DNA from 2 places in the Achromobacter sp. D7-1 genome. Region 1 is predicted to be linked to the other one. Evidence: riboswitches for the same ligand, from Rfam matches in the RefSeq annotation. Region 1 holds a riboswitch; the other holds the start of a gene.
The links. Region 1 has a riboswitch for glycine ahead of gcvT (glycine cleavage system aminomethyltransferase GcvT). Riboswitches for the same ligand answer to the same signal wherever they lie in the genome.
Positions count from the first base shown of each region.

Region 2: linked by a shared signal. The riboswitch ahead of AC6LKD_RS03255 (D-amino acid dehydrogenase) and the one ahead of gcvT (glycine cleavage system aminomethyltransferase GcvT) in region 1 are both predicted to bind glycine.

Region 1 covers NZ_JCBAMT010000024.1:62,892-66,293, forward strand. The annotation lists gene AC6LKD_RS13095 (superoxide dismutase) at 40-654, shown strand; gene AC6LKD_RS13100 (ZIP family metal transporter) at 685-1,578, shown strand; glycine riboswitch at 1,634-1,729, shown strand; glycine riboswitch at 1,765-1,887, shown strand; gene gcvT (glycine cleavage system aminomethyltransferase GcvT) at 1,974-3,074, shown strand; gene gcvH (glycine cleavage system protein GcvH) at 3,173-3,402, shown strand, end outside.
Region 2 covers NZ_JCBAMT010000004.1:76,855-80,256, forward strand. The annotation lists gene AC6LKD_RS03245 (3-hydroxybutyryl-CoA dehydrogenase) at 1-611, shown strand, start outside; gene ampC (class C beta-lactamase) at 629-1,765, opposite strand; glycine riboswitch at 1,922-2,014, shown strand; glycine riboswitch at 2,016-2,104, shown strand; gene AC6LKD_RS03255 (D-amino acid dehydrogenase) at 2,149-3,378, shown strand.

The DNA.
Region 1 (3,402 bases):
CCAAACCCTGAACAGGGGGCGGATTCCACGGAGACATGCATGGCCTACACCCTTCCGCCCCTGCCTTACGCCTACGACGCCCTGGAGCCTCACATCGACGCGATGACGATGGAGATCCACTACAGCAAGCACCATCAGACCTACGTCAACAGCCTGAACGCGGCGCTGGAGGGCGCGGGCATCGCCACTGACGAGCCGGTTGAATCCCTGGTGGCGCGGCTGGAGCAATTGCCCGAAGCCGTCCGCGGCGCGGTGCGCAACCATGGCGGCGGCCATGCGAACCACAGCCTGTTCTGGGCGGTCATGTCGCCCGAGGGCGGAGGCGAGCCGGATGGCGCCCTGGCGGCGGCCATCGAAGCCGAGCTTGGCGGCCTGGCCGCTTTCCGCGACGCTTTCACCAAGGCCGCGCTGACCCGTTTCGGCAGCGGTTGGGCCTGGCTCTCGGTCACGCCGGCCGGCAAGCTCACGGTGGAAAGCAGCGCCAACCAGGACAGCCCCCTGATGCAGGGCAATACGCCCATCCTGGGGCTGGACGTGTGGGAACACGCCTACTACCTGAAGTACCAGAACCGCCGGCCCGAGTACATCGGCGCCTTTTACAATGTCGTGAACTGGCCTGAAGTGGCGCGCCGCTACGCGGCGGCCCAGCGCTAAGCGCATTCCTGGCAAGGAGGGCAGCGGCACATGAATACTTTCAGCCGTCATCGCGTGCGGCCGGCGGCCACCAGCATCAGCGTGTGGACCCTGGCCGTATTGGTGGCCTGCCTGGGCCTGCACCAGCTGTGGGCCTATCTGGACGTGCGCGCGCCGCACGTCGCCGACGCCCTGCTGGGCGGTCTGGTGGCCGCCGCCGCCACGGCGCTGGGCACCCTGCCCATCCTGTTCGCCCGCAGCATTCCGCAAAAAGTGCAGGACAGCATGTTCGGTTTCGGCGCCGGCGTGATGCTGGCGGCCAGCGCTTTTTCGCTGGTGGCGCCCGGTATCGCGGCGGGTCGCGACCTGGGCTATGGCCCTTGGGGCGCCGGGCTGACGGTGGGCGCCGCCCTGCTGCTGGGGGCGGCGGTGCTGCTGCTCATGGACCGCACGCTGCCGCATGAGCATTTCATCAAGGGCAGGGAAGGCATCGAGGCGCATCGTCTGCGCCGCACCTGGCTGTTCGTTTTCGCCATTACCTTGCACAACCTGCCCGAGGGCCTGGCGATAGGCGTGGGCTATGCGGGCAACGACGCCATGCGCGGCACCGCGCTGGCCACCGGCATCGCGATCCAGGACATTCCCGAAGGCCTGGTGGTGGCCGTGGCGCTGCTGGCTGCGGGCTACCAGCGCGCGTTCGCCGTGGCGCTGGGCATGCTGTCCGGGCTGGTCGAACCGCTGGGGGCAGTATTGGGCGCCGCCGTGGTCGGCTGGTCCGAGCCGCTCTTGCCCTGGGGCCTGGGCTTCGCCGCCGGCGCCATGCTGTTCGTGATCAGCCACGAGATCATCCCGGAATCGCACCGCAAGGGGCATGAGGTCTACGCGACCTGCGGCCTGATGCTGGGCTTCGTGCTGATGATGCTGCTGGATACGGCGCTGGGTTGAGGCCCGCGCGGGCATTCCCTGGCCGCGGCTTTCGTTGTATGCTTGCGCCGCTGTCACGCATGTTGCGGGAGAGAGCGGCCTGTACGTCCGGCCGCCGCCGAAGGCGCAATTCGCCCGGAATCGCTCAGGTAACCCATACCGCCCATGCTTGCCCCGTCCCGGTTTTCTCACCGTGTGGACCCGGCAAAACAGTACTCTGGAGAGACCTGGCGCCGCCCCTGAACTAGGGACATAGCGAGCAGCCCAGGCGCCGAAGGTGCAAACCCGCCATGCGGGGCAACTCTCAGGCAAAAGGACAGAGGGGCGGAAGATTCAGCCGTAGTGCAGGCGCAGGCCGCCGTGCACCACCGGCATTCCGTAACCCTGGCAACACTGCCGTCCCGGAGTTTCCGCGCATGTCCGCAACCCTCAAACGCACCCCGCTGGCCGAAGAACACGTCGCCTCTGGCGCCCGCATGGTCGACTTCGGCGGCTGGGACATGCCGCTGGCCTACGGTTCGCAGCTGGAAGAACACCACGCCGTGCGCCAGGACGCCGGCATGTTCGACGTGTCGCACATGCTGAACGTCGACGTCATCGGCCCCGACGCCTATGCCTTTCTTCAGCGCCTGGTCGCCAACGACGTGGCCAAGCTCACCGTGCCCGGCAAGGCGCTGTATAGCTGCATGCTGAACCCCCAGGGCGGCGTGATCGACGACCTGATCATTTATTTCTTCGCCGCCGATGAATGGCGCGTGGTGGTCAACGCCGGCACCGCCGACAAGGACGTGGCCTGGATGCAGCGCGTCAAGCAGGCCGGCCAGTTCGACGTCGCCATCACGCCGCGCCGCGATTTGGCCATGGTGGCCGTGCAGGGCCCCAACGCCCGCGCCAAGGTCTGGGCCGCGCGCCCGGCGTGGCAAGCCGCCAGCGAGCCGCTGACCGCCTTCGTGGCCGCCCGCGTGGGCGACGACACTCTGGTGGCCCGCACTGGCTACACGGGCGAAGACGGTTTTGAAATCGTGCTGCCCGCCGCCGAGGTCGTGCAGCTGTGGCGCGACCTGGTCGCCCAAGGCGTGCGCCCTTGCGGCCTGGGCGCGCGCGACACGCTGCGCCTGGAAGCCGGCATGAATCTCTATGGCCAGGACATGGACGAGCTGACCCAGCCCGACCAGGCCGGCCTGACCTGGACCGTGTCCCTGAAAAACGCCGAGCGCCGCTTCATCGGCCGCGACGCGCTGGAACAATTCGCCACCCCCGCCACCTTCATCGGCCTGAAGCTGCAAGAGCGCGGCGTCATGCGCGCGCACATGGCCGTGCGCACCAAGCAAGGCACGGGCGAGCTCACCAGCGGCACCATGTCGCCCACGCTGGGCGTGTCGATCGGCTTCGCGCGGCTGCCGCAAGGCGTGAAGCCGGGCGATACGGTCGAGGTCGACATCCGCGGCAAATGGGTGCCTGCCCTGGCCTGCAAGTTGCCGTTCGTGCGTAACGGCAAAGCGGTCGAACACTCGTAAACTCGAAGCTTCGCGCGAGCCGCCGGCCCCTGGGGCGACGGCCGCCCGCGCGAGGCGCGCAACACCATTCATCTACCCGCATTCCCTCAGGAGTTCCCATGAGTCTGCCCACCGATCGCAAGTACACCGAGTCCCATGAATGGGTCAAAGCCGAAGGCGACGTGTTCGTCGTCGGCATCACCGATACCGCCCAGGATCAATTGGGCGATCTGGTCTTCGTCGGCGACGTGAAGGTCGGCGCCAAGCTGAACGCCGGTGAAACCGCTGGCGTGGTCGAATCGGTCAAGGCCGCTTCGGACATCTACGCTCCCGTGGCCGGCGAGATCGT
Region 2 (3,402 bases), on a different contig from region 1:
CTTTTCTCGTCACCGAACTGGCGGAACTGGTGGAAAGTCCGCAGCGCTTCCTGAACGCACACTGGCTCAATCCCGCGTACCTGATACCGCTGGTGGAAGTCAGCCGCGGCCCCCAAACCAGCGAGGCCGCGACGCAGGGCCTGCTGCAAGTGCTGCGCCTGGCAGGCAAGAAGCCGGTGCAATGCGCGCCCGCCGCCGGCTACATCGTGCCCCGCATCCAGGCCCTGGCCATGAATGAAGCCGCCCGCATGGTGGAGGAAGGGGTGGCCAGCGCCGAAGACATCGACACCGCCGTGCGCCTGGGCTTCGGCCTGCGCTTTTCGGTGCTGGGCCTGCTGGAATTCATCGATTGGGGCGGCGGCGATATCCTCTACTACGCCTCGCGCTACCTGTCCGATGCCATCGATCCGCGCTTCGCCTCGCCCGCCGTCATCGCCCGCAACATGGAGCAAGGGCGCAACGGACTACGCGACGGCCAGGGCTTCTATGACTATGCCGGCATGGACGTGAACGCCTACAAGATGGAGCGGCTGGCGCAGCTGTGCAAGCGGCTGGAGGTGATGGATATGCTGCCCCGCTTCGACGCGGCGCGGCAGCCACCCGTGCGCTAGTCCATAGGCCGGCGCGCCTACTTATCCAGTTCGCCCAGGATCTTGTAGGCCAGCCGCACCCGGGCCTCGTTCGGATAGTTCCGGTTGGCCAGTATCACGATGCCCAGCTGCTTCGACGGCACAAACGCCACGTAGCCGCCGAAGCCGTTGGTCGAACCCGTCTTGTTGATCCACACGGCATCCTGCGGCGGCAGCGGCGGGTTCAGCGCGGTCACGGCCTGGCTCTGGCTGTTGTAGTTGCCGGCATTGGCCGTCAATAACGCGTCCAGCGCCACGGGATAGCGCAACTGCTCCCAGACCAGATCCTGGGTCATGTCGCCCAGCTGGTAATAGCCGACGTGCGTCTGCGCGATCGCGTTGCGGAGTTCGGCATCGGCCACATTCAGGCCCAAGTTCGCGTCGACGAAGCGGATCAGGTCGCGCGCGCTGGTCTTCACGCCGTAGGCTTCGTCCGCCAGCACGCCAGGATTCACCCGCACAGGAGCGTCCTGCTTGTTGTAGCCCTGCGCGTAGTCCGCCAGCCTCGCGCGCGGCACGTCGATATAGGTGCTGGTCAGGCCCAGCTTGGGAAACAGGTCCCGCTCCATGGCCGTCTTGAACGGCCGGTTCAGGCTCTTGGCGGCGATCACGCCCAGCATGCCGATGCTGGGATTGGCGTAGGTGCGATACGTGCCGGCGGCATGCTCGGGCTTCCAGGCCTTGAGATAGGCCATCAACTGCGCCTGGTCCCGCACCGTGCCGGGCACCTGCAGGGGAAAACCGCCCGTGGTGTGCGTCCCCAGGTTGATCAGGCTGAGCTTGGCGAAGTTGCTGCCGGCCAGCTCGGGCAGGTATTTGGCCGGGCTGTCGCTCAAGGCGAGACGGCCGCGCGCCTGCGCGTAGCCGGCCAAGGTCGCCGTGTAGGTCTTGCTGATGGACCCGACTTCGTAAAGCGTATCGCTGCCGGCCGGCTTGCCCGTTTCCTTGGACGCCACGCCGTAGTTGTAGAAGCGCTGCGTCCCGTTCTGGGTAATAGCGATCGACAGGCCGGCGATGCCGTGTTCACGCATGACGGCCTGCGCCGCTTCGTCGACCTTGCGGTCCACCTTGGCCTGGCCGGCATGCGCCACGGCGCAGCCGCCGGCCACAAGCGCAAACAATCCCGTGCGCAACATTCCGTTCAAGCGCATTCTCGTCATCCCATGTGGTGTTGAATTTCCGCCGCACCTTAGGCTGGCGGCGCGCATGCATCGTAACGCGACGGGACGATTCATTGGTATTAACCCTTGGTCTCATTCCTGTGGATTTTGGCTATCCTCGCCTCGTCGATCCAAAACCCCGCAGAAGAGACCTGCCCCCCGCGGCAGGCGCCGACGGAGCAACCGCCCCGGAAACTCTCAGGCAAACAGGACTGCGCGGTCTAGACAATCTGGAGAGAGGCGCCAAGCGCGCCCACCGAAGGGGAACCCGCCGCCTGCGCCGCGGGTGAAGCTCTCAGGTACAGAGACAGATGGGGTGCTGCGGCCGGATGGCCGCGGCCACCCAATCTGGAGCCATCATGCCCCGCATCGCCATCATTGGCGCCGGTATCACCGGCGTCACGTCCGCCTATGCCCTGAGCAAACTGGGATACGACGTCACCGTCTACGACCGCCAGCGCTACCCCGCCATGGAAACTTCCTACGCCAACGGCGGCCAGTTGTCGGCCAGCAACGCCGAGGTCTGGAACAGTACCGCGACCATCATCAAGGGCCTGCGCTGGCTCGGACGCCACAACGCCCCGCTGCTGCTCAATCCCCGCTTCAGCTGGCACAAGTATTCCTGGCTGGCGCAGTTCATCGGGCAGATCCGCAACTACCGCAAGAACACCATCGAGACCACCCGCCTCGCCATCGCCGCGCGCCAGCATCTGTACGCCATGGCTGAAGAGGAAGGGATAGATTTCGACCTGGAGCGCCGCGGCATCCTGCACATCTACCACGACGCCGCCAGCTTCGAGACCGCGCGCCACGCCAATGCCCTGCTGCAGGAAGGCGGGCTGGAGCGCTACGCGGTGTCGCCCCAGGAAGCGCGCGACATCGAACCCAAGTTGCAAACCTCCTGCTACGGCGGCTTCTACACGCCCTCGGATGCCACCGGCGACATCCACAAGTTCACAAGCGGCCTGGCCCGCGCCTGCGAGCGCCGCGGCGTGCGCTTCGCGCAGGATGCCGACATCCGCAATATCAGCCTGGACGGCGCGCCCTACGTGCTCGACGTCGCGCGCGAAGGCGGCGCGCGGCGCGAACAGCATGAAGCCGACGCCATCGTCGTCTGCGCCGGCGCCGTCAGCCGTCAGTTCGCCAGGCAGCTGGGCGACAGGCTCAACATCTATCCGGTCAAGGGCTACTCCATCAGCGTGCACCTGGACGACGCCGCCAGCCAGGCCGCCGCGCCGCAGGTCAGCCTGCTGGACGAAGCCGCCAAGATCGTCACCAGCCGCCTCGGCGACCGCTTCCGCGTGGCCGGTACGGCGGAGTTCAACGGCTTCAACATGGACATCCGCGCCGAACGCGTGCAGCCGCTGGTGGACTGGACCCGCAAGCACTTCCCCGGCATCCGCACCTCGCGCGTGGTGCCCTGGTGCGGATTGCGCCCGATGACGCCCAGCATGATGCCCCGCGTCGGCCCCGGCAAGCGGCCGGGCGTGTTCTACAACACGGGGCATGGGCATCTGGGCTGGACGCTGTCGGCGGCAACGGCGCAGATGCTGGCGGCGAGCGTGAGGATGCGACTGGGCGAGGCTTGATCTGATGGAGGGGGACTGAATTCA